DNA from 4 places in the Geodermatophilus sp. DSM 44513 genome. Region 1 is predicted to be linked to each of the others. Evidence: riboswitches for the same ligand, from Rfam matches in the RefSeq annotation. Region 1 holds a riboswitch; each other region holds the start of a gene.

Region 1 (4,701 bases):
CCGAGGCCGAGGCGCTGGACGCCCGCTCGGAGGCCTTCGCCAAGTACGGCGAGGCCGCGGTCCTGGAGATGCTGGTCAAGGTGCTGCCGGAGGTCGTGCAGGCCGCGGCCGCCCCGCTGGCGGGCGTGGACAAGATGACCGTCATCTCCGCCGACGGCGCCGGCGCGCTGGGTCGCTCGGTCGCGGCCAACGTCGCCCAGGGGCTGCAGCTGTCCGGCGACCTCACCGGCGTGGACGTCGCCGCCCTGCTGCGCCGCTTCGCCGCGGACGGCGGTGGTGCCACCCGCGTGCCGATCACGACCGACGGGGACGCCCCGCCCCGCCCGTGATCATCGGCATCCGGCGGCTCGACACGCCGGTGTAGGCCCACCACTCGCCGATGATCACGGTGGGTGGCGGTGGGCTCACCGCTCCCAGACGCCGGCGAAGTGGTGCACGGGACCGTGCCCGGAGCCGACGCCCAGGGTGCCGCCCGCCTGCAGCGCCCGCTGCAGGTAGTCCCGCGCCGGGTCGACCAGCCGGGTCCAGTCGTCGGTGCGGTGGCGGGCGGCCAGCGCGGCGAGCGCGGAGGACAGCGTGCACCCGGTGCCGTGCGTCGAGGTGGTGTGCACCCTGGGCCGCCGGGTGACCGTCACGCCGTCGGCGGTGGCCAGCACGTCGACGCTGTCCTCGCCGCCCAGGTGGCCGCCTTTGAGCAGCACCGCCCGCGGGCCGAGCGCCAGCAGCGCGGTGGCCTGGCCGGGCAGCTGGTCGACGTCGGTCGCCGGGTCGACGCCGAGCAGGACGGCGGCCTCGGGCACGTTCGGCGTCACCAGGTCGGCATGGGGCAGCAGCTCGGCGCGGACGGCGTCGACGGCGGTGTCGTCGATGAGCCGGTCGCCGCTGGTCGCCACCATCACCGGGTCGCACACCACCGGCCCGCCCGGGCGGGCGGCCAGCGCCTCCGCGACCGCGTGGACCACGTCGGCGGTGCCGAGCATGCCGAGCTTGGTGGCGTGCACCCCGACGTCGGCGAACAGCGTGGCCAGCTGCTCGGCGACGAAGGCGGCGGGGACGGCGTGCACGCCGGTGACGCCGCGGGTGTTCTGCGCCGTGAGCGCGGTGAGCACCGCGGTGCCGTAGACGCCCAGCGCGCTGAAGGTCTTCAGGTCGGCCTGGATGCCGGCGCCGCCGCTGGGGTCGCTCCCCGCCACGGTCAGCGCCACCGCGACCCCGCTCACCGGGCCGCCCCGATCGACTCGTCCAGCCGGCGGGCCGCCCGCTGCGGGTCCTCCGCCGTGCAGATCGCCGAGACGACGCACACGCCGTCCACCCCGGTGGCGGCCACCTCGCCGGCCCGGTCGGCGTCGATGCCGCCGATCGCGACGGTGGTGAACCCCGCGGCCCGGGCCTCGTCGGCCAGCGCGCGGACGCCGTCCGGGCCGAGCGCGGTGCCGGCGTCGGGCTTGGTCGGCGTCGACCACACCGGGCCGATGCCCACCAGGTCGACGGTGCCGGGCGGCAGGGCGCGGGCGACGTCGAGCTCGGCGACGGAGGAGACGCTGAACCCGAGCAGCCGGTCGGGACCGAGCAGGGCCCGCACCTCGGCGGGGGGCAGGTCGTCCTGGCCGAGGTGCACGCCGTCGGCCCCGGCGAGCAGCGCGACGTCGACCGCGTCGTTGACCCACAGCGCGACGTCGGGCCGGCCGGCCAGCGCGTCCTGCACCGCCCGGGTGAGCGCCAGCAGCTCGCGGCGGGCGGCGGTCTTGTCCCGGACCTGGACGGTGGTGACGCCACCGGCCACGGCCGCGCGGACGACGTCGGCCACCGGGCGGGGGCGGCACAGCGCGGTGTCGGTGACCAGGTAGAGGGTCGGGTCGAACGCCCTGCTCATCGGACGTCGGCCGCGGCCAGCGCGTCGCCGTCCACGGCGTCCAGCGCGTCGAGCCAGGCGGGGGTGAAGGTGCCGGGGCCGCCGGCCACCGCCGCGGCGCGCTCGGCGGCGACGGCGACGTGCGCGTGCGCGGCGACCGCCCCGGTGAGCGGGTCGCCGGTGGCGGCCACGTAGGCGGCGACCAGGGCGCCCAGCGCGCAGCCGGCACCGGTGGTGCGGGTGAGCAGCGCCGAGCCGCCGCCGACGCGGACCGTGCGCCGCCCGTCCGTGACCAGGTCGACCGCGCCGCTGACCGCGACCACCCCGCCGGTGCGGGCGGCGAGCTCGGCGGCGGCCTTCGCGGCGTCCTCGGCGCTGTCGGTGCTGTCCACGCCGCGGCCGCCGGCGCCCGCGCCGGCCAGCGCCATGACCTCCGAGGCGTTGCCGCGGACGACGGTCGGCCGCAGCCCCACCAGCTCGGCGGCCAGTCCGGTGCGGAACGCCAGCCCGCCGACCGCGACCGGGTCGAGCACCCACGGCGTGCCGGCCGTCCCGGCCGCGCGGGCGGCCAGCCGCATGGCCTCGGCGGTGCGGGCGGAGACGGTGCCCACGTTGACCAGCACCGCGGAGGCGACCGCGGCGAAGTCGCCGGCCTCCTCCGGGGCGTCCACCATCGCCGGCGCGGCGCCGACGGCCAGCAGGGCGTTGGCGGTGACGGTCTGCACGACGGTGTTGGTCAGGCAGTGCACCAGGGGGGTGCGGGTGCGCAGCGCCGCGGAGGCGGCCCGCAGGTCGAGGACCGGCATGCCGGTGACATCCCTTCGCCAGTGCGAACTGGAGCAGGTTCGACGGGTGTGCTCTCAGTCCCCGGGAGGGGACACCCCGTGCCGAGCCGAACGTAACACCGGCCGGTCGGCCCGGTAGCGTCCCGGCCCTGACCACGGGAGCCCGCGCCGAGCGGGCTGAGAGGGCGGCTGGGGCCGCCGACCGTCCGAACCTGTCCGGGTCGTGCCGGCGTAGGGAGGCCGTTGCGTGCGTGCTGTCCGTTTCTCCGGGGTGGGACACCCCCTGACCGTCGAGGACGTCGAGTCCCCTCGCCCCGGTCCGGGCGAGGTGCTGCTCGACGTCGCCGCGGCCGGGGTGTGCGGCACCGAGCTGCACTTCCTCGACGGCCTGCTCACCCCGGCCCGCACCCCGATCACCCTGGGCCACGAGGTCGCCGGGGTGGTGGCCGCGCTCGGCGAGGGGGTCGACGGCGTCGCGGTGGGTGACCGGGTCGCCGTCCACTACCTGCACGCCTGCCACCGGTGCCGCTGGTGCCGGGCCGGCGACGACCACCTGTGCGACGCGCCGCTGGGCTTCCTCGCGTTCGCCACCGACGGGGGGTTCGCCGAGCAGGTCGCCGTCCCGGCCTCGTCGGTGGTGCCCGTGCCGGCGGGGGTGGACCTGCCCACCGCGGCCACGCTGTGCTGCAGCGGGACGACGGCGTTGCACGCGGTGTCGGTCGCCGGCGTGCGGCCCGGGTCGGACGCCGTCGTGTACGGCGTCGGCGGGGTCGGGCTGGCGTTGGTGCAGGTGCTGCGGGAGGCCGGCGCGCGGGTGGTCGCGGTGGCCCGGTCGGCACGGCGGCTGGAGCTGGCCCGCGAGCTGGGCGCCGCGGTGACCGTGGACGCGTCGGCCGGGGACGTCGCCGGCGCCGTCCGGGAGGCCACCGGTGGCCGTGGGGCGGACGTCGTGTTCGAGCTGGTCGGCACCCGGGAGACCGGCGCCGCCGCGCTGGCCGCCCTGGGCAAGCGCGGCACGCTGGTCTACGTCGGCTACTCCGCCGAGCGGGTGGAGGTCGACCCGCTGGCGATGGTGGTGCCCGAGCAGCGGATCGTCACCTCCGTCGGCAACCGGCGCGCCGAGCTGGTCGAGGCCCTGGAGCTGGCCGCCCGCGGCCGGCTGGTCACCAGCGTGAGCACGCACCCGCTGGCCGACGCCCCGCGGGTGCTCGAGGACCTGCGCGCCGGCCGCGTCGTGGGCCGCGCGGTGCTCGTGCCCTGACCACCCGTCGCTCCGCCGTCCGCTCGTCCCGGTGGCGGCCCGCGCGGGTCAGCCGTCGGTGAGGGTGGCCGGTGGCAGCCAGTCGGCGTCCAGCAGCTCGGCGACCTCCCGCAGCGCGGAGGTGTCCGCGCCCGCGGTCGAGCCGCTGACCGCCAGCCGCTCCACCATCACCCGGGCCACCTGCTCCTCCACGGTGTCCGCGGCGAAGGCCACCCGCCACGGGGAGACCTGGCCGTCGCGGTGGGTGCGGCCGGTGACCTGGCGGGCCTGGATGCCGGAGAACCGCGGCTGGTGGAACAGTCCGACCCGCGGGGTGGTGGACGCCGTCGCCCCGCCGGGCAGCAGCTCGCCAGCGTGCAGGCTGATCGACGCCGTCACGGTGAACACGCACACCGGCGCCACCCCGGTCTGGAAGCGCAACCGCTCGGCCTCGACGTCGAAGCGGTCGCGCCCGTAGATCGACGCCACCGCGACGCCGGAGTCCTGCAGCGCCTCGCGGATGGGATCGGCGGCCGTCTCCACGAACTCCACCGACACCGCGACCTGGCGCTCGGCCTCCACCTGGGCCCGCACCCAGTCGACGGTGGCCTGCGCGCGGATCAGCCCGGCCTTCTGCCGGAACCGCAGCAGCGCCGCCCGCCCGCGCGCGGTCTGCCGGGCGCGGCGGGCCAGCTGCATCTCCGCCCGGAACTCCTGCCACTCCGACTCGTAGGCGGTCCGCTCGGCCGGGGTGAGTGCGACCGGCGTTCCGGTGACCGACACCGGACCCCACGGCGCCGGGCGGTGCAGCGTGGCGGGCGGGT
Region 2 (4,701 bases), 470 kb from region 1:
TCCCGAAAGAACCGGTCATCTCCGGTGCCGACGATGGAGGGAAACCGCTCGAAGGCCACCTGGCCGAGGACCTCGGAGGCCGGAACGCCGGTCACCTTCTCCATCGCCGGATTCCACAAGGTGTACCGGAACTCTGCGTCGAAGGCGTGAATGCAGTCCGACGTGCTCCGGACGAGAAGCTGGGAGAAGTGCCGCTCGCGGTTAAGTGCCTGCTGCGCCTCCCGCTCTGCCTCGGCAAGGCGGATGCGTTCCACGGCGAGGTCGAGCAGGCTCGCCATGGACCGCACCCAGTTGAGTTCCTCCTGCCCGAAGAACGGCGTGTAGGGGCTGACCCATAGGGACAACCGCCCGGAGCGGAGGGGAAAGTCGATACGGTGCGGCGACGTGGTCTCGCCGGGAGCGTCGCCGCTCCCCCCGGAGTGGAACATCTCGGGCATCCGCAGGTCGCCGTAGGTGGCGAGCACGCCCTGCTCGTCGTCGATCAAGGCAGCGCCGCGGCCGCCCACCACCCGCACCAGATGAGGCAGGAGACCGCCGGCAATATCCTCGCGCCTGGTAGCCGCCACCAGGCTCTCCACAGCCTTGTTGAGGTCCGCTTCGTCGGGTTGACGCCAGGACGCCAACAGCAGACGCGGGGGATTCAGCCCCGCCCAGAACGAGACAGTGCTGGCCAGGGCCAGGCTCTGCACGACCAGCCCCGGCCACTGGCTGGAGACGTCCCGGCTGGAGCCGGCGGTCAGGAGCGCGAAACTGAGTCCGACCGACGCGTACGCGAGCAGGCGCATGCGCCGGCGCACCACGTTCGGCTGCCCCTGACCCGAGGACCAGAGTCGCACCGCGACCAGCAGGGACAGCCCCGTCCACACGAGGAGGACCGCGCCGATGTACCACGGCGACCACGCCGGTACCGGCTCGCCCGCCTCCGAGATGGGCGGCAGGATCAGCGTGGCGGCGACGAGGGCGACCGTGGCCGCCGCGGCCAGCCTCTCCACCAGTCTGGACACCCCGGTGAAGGCGACCGCGAACCGGTGCAGGCAATACGGGAAGGCAACCAGGGCGGCGACGCTGACCTTTTGTGCCCACTGGACCGCGTCCCCGCCCGTATCGGGGAGCAGAACCCCGGCGGTGGTGGCGCCTGCGAGCAGCGCAAAGCTCACCGCCGCCCACTTCGCCGGGGCATCGCGCCGCCGACGCCACAGCACCAACGACGTCGCCGCCAGACCCACGAACAGGATCGTCGTCAGGATCCGCAACAGGCCGGTCAACGGCTCCATGTCACTCCCCGTCGGGGTGTCCGGGACCGCTGCCTGTGGATTCGTGTCGGCAGAGTCGTCCCGCCGGCCATACCCCTCGCCGCGGTCGCTGCCGCCTGAGGAGCGGACGGTGTCTTCGGTGGCGATGTGCGGACCGTCGCTTGACGAAGGTCTTCGTCCCAATCTGACGTCGCGCCACAGAGCTCAGCATGGTGAGAGCACCACAACCCCGATCGGTCGAGATTGTGGTCTGCGTCACGCGACGTCATGTGAACTCCGGGTGCAGACTGTTCCCGCTCGGTAACTGGTCGGGTGCAGAATGTAACCTCCACCCGCTCCCCCGGGTACCCCCAGCGGATGAGATCCCGATGTGCCGACACGGAACCCCCTGGCCCCACGTGACCAGCGACACGGGTGAGTTGGCGGCTGCCGTCAGCGCCCATCCCGAGCAGGGCTTGAACCTGCTCTGCAACGGCGTGATCCTCTTCGATGACGACAGGGAACTCCTCCCCGACGGCAGGGCCGTCCGGCACCACCACACCTGGCTCAGGCCGGAGCTAGCCAGTCGCTGAGCACCGCCTGCGCCCGCCGCGGGCCGACCCGTCTCAGCTCTGTCCAGGCACGACATCCGGCGTGTCCGGCCCGGCTCGAGGAGAGCGCAAAGCAGGCCCCCTGGCAAGTGACTGCGGGGCACCTGGACATGGGCCGAGGCCTGGGATCCGCGGGGGGACCACTCGTTGTGGCCTGACCCGCCACTCTCATCCTCCCTTGAGTGCGAACAACCGTCCTGTCCACGTGCAGGGGCAGATCGCCGAACCTTGCCGCTAGTTAGACGCAGCAGCGGCTTTCGAACTGCGTCATGCGCCGATGCCGTTGAAGACCTCGATGTGGCCGAGACCGTGGTGGCATTCAGGCTCTCCCGCAATGTCGGCAGGTTCGTCCGCTTCACGCCCATGAGTCACTCTGGTGGTGCTCGTCGACGTGAGGATCCTCGAGCCGAGATGACTGTCGTGCCGTCGACAGCTCAGGCCTATTGCGAATCGCCACTGTCCCTGAAGAACACACCAGGAGTGCCAGTGAACCTCTATCCCCCTGGCCCTGCGGTACCCGGGGAGTAGACGCCTCGCTAGGCTGCAAGGGCGATGTGCGGGAGCTCGGAACAACCGGGCTGAGAGGGCGGCTGATGTGCCGCCGACCGCTGGAACCTGACCGGGTAATGCCGGCGTAGGGAGCGAGCATGAGCCCGTCGGGCGCCGTCGGTGCCACCACGTCGTCGGGGGATGCCCCGATCACACTGTCGCAGCCGCCGCCGCGGATGCTGGGCCTCGGGGAGACGGTGGGGTTGTGGGGCAGCCTGGGGATCAGCCTGCTGCTGCCGGTGGCGGCCACGTACGTGGTTCTCGCCGACCGCCCGCTGTCGGTGACGATCGGCGCGATCGTCACCGGTGCGGTGATCGGCTCGGTGCTGCTGGGCCTGGGCGCGGCGGCCGGCGCCCGGGAGGGCGTGCCGGCGATGGTGCTGATGCGGGGGCTGCTGGGCCGGCGGACCTCCTGGCTGCCGACCGCCCTCAATGTGGTGCAGTGCGTGGGCTGGGCGGCGTTCGAGGTGTGGATCATCGCCGAGGCCGCCTCGCGGGCGCTGGGTGCGCCGCGCTGGCCGTTCGTGCTGGTCGCGGGCGCACTCGCGACGCTGATGGCGCTGCGCCCGCTGGGGGCGGTGCGGGTGCTGGCGCGCTACGCGGTGTGGGCGGCGCTGGCCGCGATCGTCTACCTGTTCGCCGAGGTGCTTTCCCGGCCGCTGCCGCCGGTCACCGAGGGCGGAGCCGGATCGTTCTGGACCGCGGCCGACATCGTGATCGCTCTGCCGGTCTCGTGGTTTCCGCTGGCGGCGGACTACACCCGGCACGTCCGGCGCGGGCGGGCGGCGTTCGCCGGTGTCGCTGTCGGCTACGGGATGGCCACCGTGGCCCTGTTCACCCTGGGTGTGCTGGCCCTGGTCGCCTACGGCCGGGGCGGTCTGGACGTCGTAGACGCGCTGCTGGCCGTGCCGCTGGGACTGCTGGCCGTGCTGGTGCTGCTGGTGGTCGAGGTCGACGAGGCCTTCGCCAACGTCTACTCCACTGCGGTCTCGGCGCAGAACATCGTGGGTCGCCTCGATCGCCGGGTGCTGGCCGCAGGCGTCGGGCTGGTGGCCACCGGGCTCGCACTCGCGGTGGACCTGGTCGCCTACGAGCCGTTCCTATTCCTGATCGGCGCAGTGTTCGTCCCGCTCGTCGGGGTGTTCGTCGTCGCCTACTGGCTGCTGCCGCGCGGCGGCTGGGACGTATCGGACACCGCCCCGGCGCGCCCGGGGCCGCTGCTGGCGTGGGCGGCCGGCTTCGTCGCCTACCAACTCACCCTGCCGACCTTCTTCACCGGGCCGGGCGCCGGCTGGACGGCGTGGTGGGCCGCCCGCCAGGCCGACCTGGGCATCGATCCGGCCAACGGCTGGTCGGCGTCGCTGGTCAGCCTCGCGGTGGCCGCCGTCCTCACCGCGCTGCTCTGCCTGCTCGGCGGGCTGTTCGCCCGCCGCCGGCGGCCCCGGTCCACGCTCGCCCGATCGGAGGCCGTCCGATGACCGGCCGCCGGGTGCTCGCCGCCGGCCGGACCAACGCACCGATTCCGGTCGACCCGGACCGGGGCGCCGAGGTTCGCCGGCGGATCAGCGGACTACACGTGCTGACCGACGCCCGCGAGGGCAGAGACGCCCTGGCTGTCGTTTCCGCGGCGGTGGCGGCCGGCGCGCGGATCGTGCAGGTCCGGGTGAAGTTCTGCCCGGACCGGGCGCTGTACGACTTCGCCGCCCGGGTCGTGGAGGTCTGCCGCCGACGGGGAGCGACATGCCTGGTCAACGACCGGGTCGACATCGCTTTGGCCGTCGGCGCAGCCGGCACCCACCTGGGGGCCGGGGACCTGCCGGTGGCCGCGGCGCGATCGGTCGCCGGGCCGGCCCATCTGCTGGGTGGCACGGCGCGCACCGCCGCGGCCGCCACCGAGCTGGTGGCGGCCGGCGCGGACTACCTCGGGGTGGGCCCGGCCTTCTCCACCGCAACCAAGCCGGGGCTGCCGGACCCGCTGGGTGTCGACGGCGTCGCGGCGGTCGCGGAAGCGGTCGCCGTTCCGGTGATCGCCATCGGCGGCATCACCGCCGACCGGATCCCCGCGCTGCTGACAGCCGGGGCCGCCGGGGTGGCCGTGGTCTCCGCGGTGTCCGACGCGCCGGATCCAGGATTGGCCACCCGGGCGCTGCTGGCCGCGCTCGGGGGCGCGCCGCAGAGCCGACCACCACGCCCGGAACCAGGCCCGGCCGAGCGCGGCCGGCGGTCGGGGCCCCGATGAGCGAAATTGTGGTCGCCGGCGGTGGCCTGATCGGGCTGGCCGTGGCCTGGCGGTGCGCGCAGCGCGGGCT
Region 3 (4,701 bases), 140 kb from region 1:
GCACCTCGAGGGTGTCGCCGGGGGACAGCTGCGTCGCCGGCCAGCTGCTGCGCGGGACGACGTCCCCGTTGAGCGCGACGGCGACCCGGTCGTGCCCACCGCTGCGGGCGGCGACCAGGTCGGCGACGGTGGCGCCGGCGGCCAGCTCGGTGCGCGCGCCGTTGACGGTCACTTCCACGACGACTGCCTCTCGAACCGGTCGGCGGTGAAGGGGGCGGCCAGCTCCGGCAGCGTGCCGGTGGCCAGCAGCTCGGCGGTCACCTCGGCGGTGACGGGGGTGAGCAGCACGCCGTTGCGGTGGTGCCCGGTGGCCAGCACCAGCCCGGGCAGCGGGCCGGGGCCGAGCAGCGGGGCGTTGTCCGGGGTGCCCGGCCGCCAGCGCGCCAGCGTCTCGACCAGCTCGCACTCGCCGATCCCGGGGACGACGTCGATCGCGTCGTGCAGCAGGTCGTGCACCCCGCCCGCGGTGACGGTGGGGTCGAACCCGCGGTCCTCGACCGTGGCGCCGACCACCAGCCGGTCACCGGCGTAGGGGACGAGGTAGACGTGCCGGCCGCGGACCAGCGCGCGCACCGTGCCCTCCAGCAGGTCCGCCGCCCCGGCCAGCCGGAGGACCTGCCCCTTCACCGGGCGCACCGGCAGGGGTGGCACCCCGGGCAGGCCGCCGCTGTGCGCCCCGAGGGCCAGGACGACGGCGCCCGCCAGCACCGTGCCCCCGTCGGCCGTCTCCAGCCCGGCCGCCCGGCCGCCGTCCACCCGCAGCGCGGTGACCCGCTCCCGCACCAGCCGCACGCCGGCGTCCTCGGCCGCGCGCAGCAGGGCGGCGTGCAGCGCCCGGCCGTCGACGGAGTGGTCGCCGGCGACCAGCAGGCCGCCGCGCACCCGCTGGGTCAGGGCGGGCTCGCGGCGGCGGGCCTCCCGCGGGGTGAGCCGCTCGGCGGCCAGCCCCAGCTCGCACTGGTAGGCGTGCAGCGCGGCGAGCTCCTGCACGTCGTCGGAGTCGAAGCCGACGACGAGGGTGCCGGCGGTGCGCAGGCCGACGTCGGCCCCGGTGGCCTCGCGCAGCTCCGCGGCGAAGGCCGGCCAGCGCTCGACCGACGCCAGGCCCAGGCGCAGCAGCGCCTCCTCGCGGTAGCCGGCCTCGGTGACCGGGGCGAGCATGCCGGCCGCCGCGGCCGACGCCCCGGTGCCGGGGGAGTCGTCGACGACGGTGACCGACAGCCCGCGCCGGGCGGCCCGCCACGCCGTGGCCAGCCCGATCAGCCCCCCGCCGGCGACCGCGACGTCGGTCATGCCGCCGCCCTCCGCCGGCGCAGCACCCCGGGCAGGCAGACCAGCGCGGTGAGCGACACCGCCACCGCCAGGCCGACCAGGGACGCCGACCAGCCGTTGGCCGGGTCGATGCCCAGGTCGGCCTGGCGGGCGGCCCACCACGCCGTCCAGCCCGCACCCGGGCCGGCGAAGTAGGTCGGCAGGGTGAGCTGGTAGGCGAGGAAGCCGGCCGCCCACGGCAGCAGGAACACCGGCCGTGCGGGGGCGGTGTCGGAGGTGTCCCAGGCCCCGCGCGGGGTGCTGGCGTAGGCGACGAGCAGCACACCGGCCAGCGGCACGAACACCGCGCCGATGAGGAAGAGGAACGGCTCGTAGGCGGCGATGTCGAAGGTCAGGGCCAGCAGCGTGGCGACCGTGCCGACGCCGACGGCCAGCAGCCGCCGGTCGGCCCGGGCGACGATGTTCTGCGCGGACACCGCGGTGGAGTAGACGTTGGCGAAGGCCTCGTCCAGCTCCACGGTGACCAGCACCAGCACGGCCAGGGCCCCCAGCGGGACGGCCAGCAGCGCGTCGATGACGTCGAACCCGGCGCTGCCGTAGGCGGCCAGCGCGACGACGCCGAGGGTGAACATCACGATCGTGGCCAGGCCGTAGCCCAGCCCCGCGCCGGCACCCGCGGCCCGGGCGCTGCGGGCGTGCCGGGTGTAGTCGGCGACCAGCGGGAACCAGGAGACCGGCAGCGCGATGACGATGTCGGCCGCCGTCCAGAACGAGGTGGCCGCGCCCTGCGTCAGCGGCGGCAGCGGCTCGGCCAGGACGTTGACGAACAGGTAGACCACCGCCGCGAGGGCCGCCCAGATCGCGTAGCGGGCCAGCACCCGGGCGACCCCGAGCGGGCGCAGCGCCATCGCGGTGGCCAGCACCCCGGCGAGCAGCACGAACGGCCACCGCGGTGCGTCCAGCACCCGGGACGCCGCCTCGGCGATGATGACGATCTCGAAGGTGGCCCAGCCGACGCACTGCACCAGGTTGACCGCGGTGGGCAGCGCGGAGGCGCGCCGGCCGAGCAGCCCGCGCAGCAGCACCATCGTGGGCACCCGCTCGCGCGCCCCCGCGGCGGCGGCCAGCCCGAGCAGCGTGGCGCCGATGACGGCGCCGACGACGATGGCGCCGATCGTGGTCGACAGCGGCCGGCCCGGGAGGACGACGAAGACGGCGGCCACCGGCAGCAGCAGGCTGACGCCCAGGTTGGCCCACAGGCCGAAGGTGTCCCGCAGGCCGAGGACGGGGGCGGGCGCCTCGGCGAGGGTGAGGGGGGCCTCCCCGGTCGCGGGGACGGCGTTCGACGTGCTCATGACTGCTCCCTACGCCGGCATTACCCGGTCAGGTTCCAGCGGTCGGCGACGCCTCGAGTCGCCCTCTCAGCCCGGTGGTGCCCGAGCTCCCGCACGTGCAGCGCCCACCCTAGACCCGGTCCGTACAGTCCCCGCCGTGCCGGTCGCCGACCTCCCCTCCCGCTCCCCCGACGACTGGCGGCGGGCCACCCGGCACCCGTTCCTCGACGCCGTGCGCGACGGGACCGTCCCGGTCGCCGCCTTCGACACCTGGCTGGTGCAGGACGCCCGCTTCGTCGCCGACCTGCTGCGCTTCCAGGCCCGGTTGCTGGCCCGCGCGCCCCGGCCGGCGCAGGCGGTGCTCGCCGGCGGGCTGGTGGCGCTGGTCGAGGAGCTGGCCTGGTTCGAGCAGCAGGCCGCCGTCCGCGGGTTGGACCTGGGGGCGCCGGCCCGGCCGGCCACCGCCGGCTACGCGGAGCTGCTCGGGCGGCTGGACGCCGCTGACGCCGGGACGGCGCTGACCGCGCTGTGGACCATCGAGCGCACCTACCTGGACGCGTGGTCGCACGCGCGGCCCGGCGCGCCCGGGTACCGGGAGTTCGTCGAGCACTGGACGACGCCGGGGTTCGCCGGCTACGTCGCCGGGCTGGCGGCGGCGGCCGACGGCACGCCCGCGCCGGACGCCGACGCGACCTTCGCCGAGGTGGTCGCGGCCGAGGTGGCCTTCTGGGACATGGCGCTGGACGCGGCGCTGTGAGCACGGCGCTGGACGCGGCGCTGTGAGCCTGTCCGCCGACCTGTGGGCGGCGAACGCCGACCTGGCCGCCGCGGCGCTGGCGCACCCGTTCGTGGCCGGGATCGGCGACGGAACGCTGCCGCGGGAGCGCTTCGCCGGCTACGTCGCCCAGGACGCGTTCTTCCTGGAGTCCTTCGCCCGCGGCTACGCCCTCGGGGTGGCGCACAGCCCCGACCGGGCCACCCTGGACGCCTTCGCCGACCTGCTCGCCGGGGTCCGCGAGGAGCTGGCGCTGCACGCCGGCTACGCGGCCCGCTGGGGCATCGACCTGGCCGGCGTGCAGCCGCTGCCGGCGACCACCGCCTACACCGACTTCCTGCTGGCCACGGCGTCCCTCGGCGGGGTCGGTGCGACCTGCGCGGCGATGACCCCGTGCATGCGGCTGTACGCGCACCTGGGCCGCTCGCTGTCGCCCGGGCGCGCCGGGGACTACGCCGAGTGGGTCACCACCTACGCCGACCCGGGGTTCGACGCGCTGGCCGGCACGCTGGAGCGGCTGCTGGACTCGCACGCCGCCGACGTCCCCGCCGTCCGGACGGCGTACCGGCGGGCGATGGCACTGGAGGTCGGCTTCTTCGACGCCGCCTGGCGCGGGGCCTGACGGGCGCTCGCCGGACGGCGACGGTGTGCGCCGAGGCCCCCTCCCGACGGGTGGAGCAGGGCGGCGGCGCACACGCTCGGCCGTGGAGCGAGCGGGCTCAGAGCACGAAGCCCAGCAGCAGGTGGCCGTTGAGGGCGATGATCAGCGCCGCGACGACGCACCCGGCGACGGTGGTGACCCGCCGGTTCACCCAGCCGCCCATGAGGTCGCGCCGGCTGGTCAGCCACAGCAGCGGCACCAGGGCGAACGGGATGCCGAAGCTGAGCACGACCTGGGACCAGACCAGCGCGGTGGTCGGGTCGCCCCCGAGCACCAGCACCAGCAGCGCCGGGGCGAGGGTCACCAGCCGGCGGACCAGCACCGGGATGTGCCGCTTGAGGAAGCCGGCCATGACCACCTGGCCGGCGTGCGTGCCGACCGAGGACGACGCGAAGCCCGACGCCAGCAGCGCCAGGGCGAAGGCCAGCGCCGCGCCGGCACCGAGCTGGTCGCCCAGCCCGGCGTGCACGCCCTCCAGCGAGCCGGCCTGCTCGGCCGAGCCGGTGAACAGCTGGGCGGCGATGACCAGCATCGCGGCGTTGACCAGCCCCGCCACGCCCATGGCCACCAGCACGTCCAGCCGCTGGGCGCGCAGCAGCCCGCGCCGTCCCTCGCGGGTGCGCCCGGCGGTGACCACGTCGCCGTAGCGGCCCGGGGTG
Region 4 (4,701 bases), 2.2 Mb from region 1:
CGCGGCGTGGAACCGGTCGTGCACGGAGTGCGGACGGCACCCACGGCCGGCGTACGCACCGTCGTGCTGACCAACGCCGCAGGCGGCTGCGTCCCGACCACCGGGTGGGACAGGTCGTCCTCATCGCCGACCACCTGGACCTGACCGCGCTGTACTCCCCGCGGCTGCGCGCCCTGGCCCGCGAGCTCGACCCGTCGCTGACCGAGGGCGTCTACGCCGCGCTGCCGGGACCGCACTTCGAGACCCCGAGATCCGCATGCTGCGCACGATGGGCGCCGACCTGGTCGGCATGTCCACCGCACTGGAGGCGATCGCGGCCCGCGCCGCCGGGCTGGAGGTGGTCGGCCTGTCGCTGGTCACCAACGCCGCAGCCGGTGTCACGGGCGAGCCGCTGGACGCCGGCGAGGTCGTCTCCGCCGGCAGAGCCGCGGCCAGCGGTCTCGGCAGCCTCCTCGTGCGGCTGCTGGAGCGGCTGCCCTGAGCGGCCGTGCCGTCGCCAAGGCCCTCCTGGGCCGTCGCGTCACGGGCTGCGGGTGCGGTCGTCGGACCGGTCTGCGCGGCTCGGGTGGCCGGCGTCGGCTCCGGCCGACCGCCCCGGCTGGCCGCGCTCATCGGGCGCCGCCCGTCGTCTGGGTCTCCCGGCGGAGCACGAGCACCCGGTGCTCAGCAGTCAGGGGAGGGCCAGGGTGTGCACGCCACCGCCCAGCTGGTCATCGACGCTGACAGCCGCCTGCTCGTCGGTGCGACGTTCGTCGGCCCTGGGGTCGGCGAGCTGCTGCACGCGGCCACCATCGCGATCGTCGGCCAGGTGCCCGTCGACACCCGCTGGCACGCGGTACCGGAGTTCCCGACCCTCAGCGAGGTTTGGCTGCGCCTGCTCGAGCAGGAGCGCGGCGTGTCCTGACCGACCGGGCCGGGCCGACCTCGGGCGTCGCGGACCCGCTGCAGAGCTGCCTCGGCTCGCCCGACCGGCGGCTCAGGTGGTGACCGCGACTTCCACGCCGTCCCCGTGGAAGGACCGGTGTCCCGCGATCGGCAGCGCCTCCGGCAGCGGCTCGCGGTAGCACCACACGACGTCGTCGTACCGGTGCCCGTCGACCACGACGTGCTCGTAGGTGGCCACGCCCTTGTACGCGCAGACCGTCGTCGTGGCACTCGGCTCCAGCACGCCGGGCCGGACGTCGGACCCCGGCACGTACCAGCGCACCGGCAGGCCGGTCTCGACCACGGCGAACGGGCTGCCGGTCTCGGCGACCACCTGCCCGCCCACGCGGACCACCACGTGCCGGGACGAGCGGCGGACGTCGACCCGGTGGAACGGGTCGCGCGGGTGGCCGATCTGCACGTCGTCCTCGACCAGCCAGGTGTCCAGGGCCTCGAAGGGGAAGGAGACCAGGCCGGCCAGCGGCGGGCAGCCCTCCACCGGGTCGGGGTAGGACCACGCCGCGTCGGCCACGCGCCGGCCGTCGACCGCCAGGTGCCAGTACACGGCCTCGCCCTTGAACGGGCAGGTGGTGCGGGTGTCGCTCGGCTCCAAGACGCCCGGTGCCACGTGAGCCTCTGGCAGGTACCAGCGTGGCAGCAGCCCCGTCTCGTGCAGCATCACCGCGCCGGTTGTGTCCACCACCGTCTCCCCGCCGAGGATGCCCCGGATGCGCTCCTGCACGGGGTGGAGGAACAGCGCGTGCGCGGGCGCGACCGACCACAGGTCGGCGTTCAGCTGCCCCGCCGACGGCCGCGCGAGCGGCCCGGTGCCTAGGGTCAGCGACACGGTCCCTCTCCTCTCCTGCTCGGGCGCCGGCTCACCGGACCCGGCTCAGCCGGCCGGTCGCGACGTCCAGGACGACGCCGCGCACGCCAGCCTCCCCCGGGACGAGGGGGCTGTCCAGGCTCCGCCGCCGTTGCCCGGGGGGTGCGGCCGGGCGACGGGACGGAGCCGGACCTGGCGGGCCCGCCGGCAGTCGGTCGGCGTCTAGCGACGACACGGCCAGACCCCATCCGGTGTCGTGGTGGCTGCCGGGCTCGGCACGCTGAACCACACCGGACTGACCGTCGAGGCGCTGCGCGCCCGCGGCCTGGAACCCGCCGGCCTGGTCGTCGGATCCTGGCCGGCCGAGCCGGGCATGGCCGAGCGCTGCAACCTCGCGGACCTGCCACGGGTGGGCGTCCCGCTGCTCGGGTCGGTCCCGGCCGGAGCCGGCCGGCTGCCCCCGGAGCACTTCCGCGCCGCCGCCGGCGGGTGGCTCCCCTCCCCCGCGTGGTGACCGCTGATCGGTCGCCCGCCGGCGCGGCAGGCGCCCTCCGCCCGGTGCGACCGCGCGGTGCCTGGGTAGTGTTAGTCCTGCAGACACGGGAGCTCGGGCGGACCGGGCTGAGAGGGCGGCTGGACGCGTCGCCGACCGCAGGAACCTGACCGGGTAATGCCGGCGGAGGGACTCGACGTGGTGGGCACCGCCCTGACCGCGGTGGCCGTGGCCGCCGTGCTGCTGTTGTTCGCCGGCGTGGGCCTCGGGGTCGGCCGCGACCGGGACCTGGAGGAGTTCGCCGTCGCCCGGGGCACCCAGGGCGGCGGCGCCCTCGGGCTGTCCTTCTTCGCCTCCGGCGTCGGCGCGTGGGTGTTGTTCGCGCCGCCGGAGGTGGGCGCCTCGGTGGGCCTGGCTGGAGTGGTGGGCTACGCGGTGGCCATCACCCTGCCCCTGCTGGCGCTGGTGCTGCTCGGCCGCCGCCTGCGGGCGCTGCTCCCCCGCGGGCACAACCTCGTGGAGTTCGTGCGGCTGCGCCTCGGACGCGTCATGCACGCGTACGTGCTGGGCATCTCCCTGGGGTACATGCTCGTCGCGCTGGCCGCGGAGTTGACCGCCATCGGGGCGGTGCTGGGGCGCCTGTCCGGCCTGGACCCGCGGGTGGGCGTGGTCGCCGTCGCCGCGGTCACCACGCTGTACACCGCCCACGGGGGACTGCGGGCCTCCATCCGCACCGACGCGTGGCAGGGCTGGCTGCTCCTGCTGCTGCTCGGCGTGGTCGGTATCGCCGTCGTCCGCGCGCTGCCGGACTCGGGGCCCCAGGACGCCGGGCGGCTGCTCGCCGTCGACGGCGCGGGGCTGGAGGGGGCGGCTACCCTGGTCGTCGCCGTCCTGGCCACCAGCCTGTTCCACAACGGTTACTGGCAGCGGGTGTGGTCCGCGCGCGACGAGCGGGCCCTGACCCGCGGGGCGCTGCTGGGTGCCGCGATGCGCGTCCTCGTGGTGCTGCCCGCGGGGGTGGTCGGCCTGCTGGCCGCGGCCTCGGCGGTGGACCTCGGCAACCCGCCGGTGCCCTTCTTCGCGCTGCTGGCCGGGGCCGAGCAGTGGGTGCTGGTCGTCGTCCTGGTCTTCACGGTGGCCCTGGTGACCTCCACCGTCGACACGCTGCAGGGCGGTCTCGCCGCGGCCGTGGTCACCGAGGCGCCGCGGTGGGGGCTGCGCGGCGCCCGGCTGCTCGTGGTGCTGCTCACCGTGGTGCCGGCACTCGTGGCCTTCCAGGGAATCTCGGTGCTCCGGCTGTTCCTGGTCGCCGACCTGCTGTGCGCGGCGACGATCGCGCCGGCCTTCCTCGGGCTGTGGCGCCGCACCACCCCGGCCGCCGCGGTCGCCGGAGCCGTGGCCGGCCTCCTCGGCGCCCTGGCGCACGGTCTGGTCGCCGGCGGGTCCCTCGCCGCCGCGGTCGACGTCGCCACGTTCGCCGACGGCCTGTCGCTGCCGCCCTTCGCCGCGGCCCTGGCGGCGTCCACCGCGGTGACGGTGCTGGTCTCCCTCCTCGGCCGGCGCAGCACCGACCTGCGGGAACTCCCGCGCCGGGTCCGGCCGCTGGACGGGCCCGTGGACGAGCGGGTGGCCCGGTGAACGGCCGGTCCCCCACGGTCCCCGAGCTCGGTGAGCTGGACCGGCGGCTGCTCGCCTGGATCGAGGCGTCGGCGCAGACCCGGGACGACGGCGGCCCGACGCAGGCCCAGGAGGCGGAGTTCGACCGGCTCGCACTGGACCTGTTCGCCGACCAGTACGAGCGCAACCGCCCCTACCGGCGCTACTGCCGGGCGCGCGGCGCAGAGCCCGGGCAGGTGCGCGGCTGGCGGGAGATCCCGCCGGTGCCGCTGAGCGCCTTCCGGGAGCTGACGCTGTCGTGCGCACCACCGGAGCAGGCTGCGGCGGTGTTCACGACCAGCGGCAGCACCGACCCGGGCCGGCGGGGGCGCAACCACCACCCGCACCTGCACCTGTACGACGCCTCGCTGCGCACCGGCTTCCGGCAGTGGTTCCTGCCGGACCGGGCGCAGTTGCGGCTGCTGGTCCTCAACCCGCCGCCGGAGCAGCAGCCGCACTCCTCACTGGCGTACTTCCTGCAGCGACTGGTCGACTCCTTCGGTGCCGCCGGCAGCGGCACCTTCGTCGGCGCCGAGGGGCTGGACCTCGACGGGCTCCTCGCCGCCCTGGCGGCGGCCGAGCGCGACGGCGTCCCGGTGGGGCTGCTGGGGACCTCCTTCGCCTACGTGCACCTGCTCGACGCGCTGGAGGCGGCAGGCACCGCGTTCCGGCTGCCGCCCGGCAGCCGGGTGCTGGACACCGGCGGTTTCAAGGGCCGGTCCCGGGAGGTCCCGGCCGAGGCGCTGCGGACGGCACTCGGCCAGCGGCTGGGCGTCCCGGACGCGTGGTGCGTCAACTACTA

Evidence for each region. A riboswitch is a leader RNA that binds a small molecule or an ion and turns the genes downstream of it on or off. The one in region 1 is predicted to bind thiamine pyrophosphate.
Region 2: linked by a shared signal. The riboswitch ahead of RTG05_RS19850 (purine-cytosine permease family protein) and the one ahead of thiM (hydroxyethylthiazole kinase) in region 1 are both predicted to bind thiamine pyrophosphate.
Region 3: linked by a shared signal. The riboswitch ahead of RTG05_RS00400 (purine-cytosine permease family protein) and the one ahead of thiM (hydroxyethylthiazole kinase) in region 1 are both predicted to bind thiamine pyrophosphate.
Region 4: linked by a shared signal. The riboswitch ahead of RTG05_RS10245 (sodium:solute symporter family transporter) and the one ahead of thiM (hydroxyethylthiazole kinase) in region 1 are both predicted to bind thiamine pyrophosphate.

The regions. Positions count from the first base shown of each region.
Region 1 is NZ_CP135963.1:4,570,122-4,574,822, reverse strand. Features, by position in the region: gene RTG05_RS22030 (flotillin family protein) at 1-329, shown strand, start outside; gene thiD (bifunctional hydroxymethylpyrimidine kinase/phosphomethylpyrimidine kinase) at 405-1,220, opposite strand; gene thiE (thiamine phosphate synthase) at 1,217-1,873, opposite strand; gene thiM (hydroxyethylthiazole kinase) at 1,870-2,658, opposite strand; TPP riboswitch at 2,652-2,747, opposite strand; TPP riboswitch at 2,788-2,882, shown strand; gene RTG05_RS22010 (alcohol dehydrogenase catalytic domain-containing protein) at 2,885-3,898, shown strand; gene RTG05_RS22005 (DEAD/DEAH box helicase) at 3,947-4,701, opposite strand, start outside.
Region 2 is NZ_CP135963.1:4,097,515-4,102,215, forward strand. Features, by position in the region: gene RTG05_RS19840 (sensor domain-containing diguanylate cyclase) at 1-1,274, opposite strand, end outside; gene RTG05_RS19845 (DUF5999 family protein) at 1,622-1,825, shown strand; TPP riboswitch at 2,390-2,502, shown strand; gene RTG05_RS19850 (purine-cytosine permease family protein) at 2,491-3,870, shown strand; gene thiE (thiamine phosphate synthase) at 3,867-4,631, shown strand; gene thiO (glycine oxidase ThiO) at 4,628-4,701, shown strand, end outside.
Region 3 is NZ_CP135963.1:79,315-84,015, forward strand. Features, by position in the region: gene thiS (sulfur carrier protein ThiS) at 1-178, opposite strand, end outside; gene thiO (glycine oxidase ThiO) at 169-1,293, opposite strand; gene RTG05_RS00400 (purine-cytosine permease family protein) at 1,290-2,627, opposite strand; TPP riboswitch at 2,616-2,730, opposite strand; gene RTG05_RS00405 (TenA family protein) at 2,764-3,363, shown strand; gene RTG05_RS00410 (TenA family protein) at 3,386-4,003, shown strand; gene RTG05_RS00415 (Nramp family divalent metal transporter) at 4,101-4,701, opposite strand, start outside.
Region 4 is NZ_CP135963.1:2,109,964-2,114,664, reverse strand. Features, by position in the region: gene RTG05_RS10270 (nucleoside phosphorylase-I family protein) at 1-144, shown strand, start outside; gene RTG05_RS10265 (phosphorylase family protein) at 269-481, shown strand; gene RTG05_RS10260 (oxidoreductase dimerization domain-containing protein) at 689-904, shown strand; gene RTG05_RS10255 (DUF427 domain-containing protein) at 977-1,771, opposite strand; gene RTG05_RS10250 (hypothetical protein) at 2,010-2,264, shown strand; TPP riboswitch at 2,340-2,452, shown strand; gene RTG05_RS10245 (sodium:solute symporter family transporter) at 2,442-3,881, shown strand; gene RTG05_RS10240 (LuxE/PaaK family acyltransferase) at 3,878-4,701, shown strand, end outside.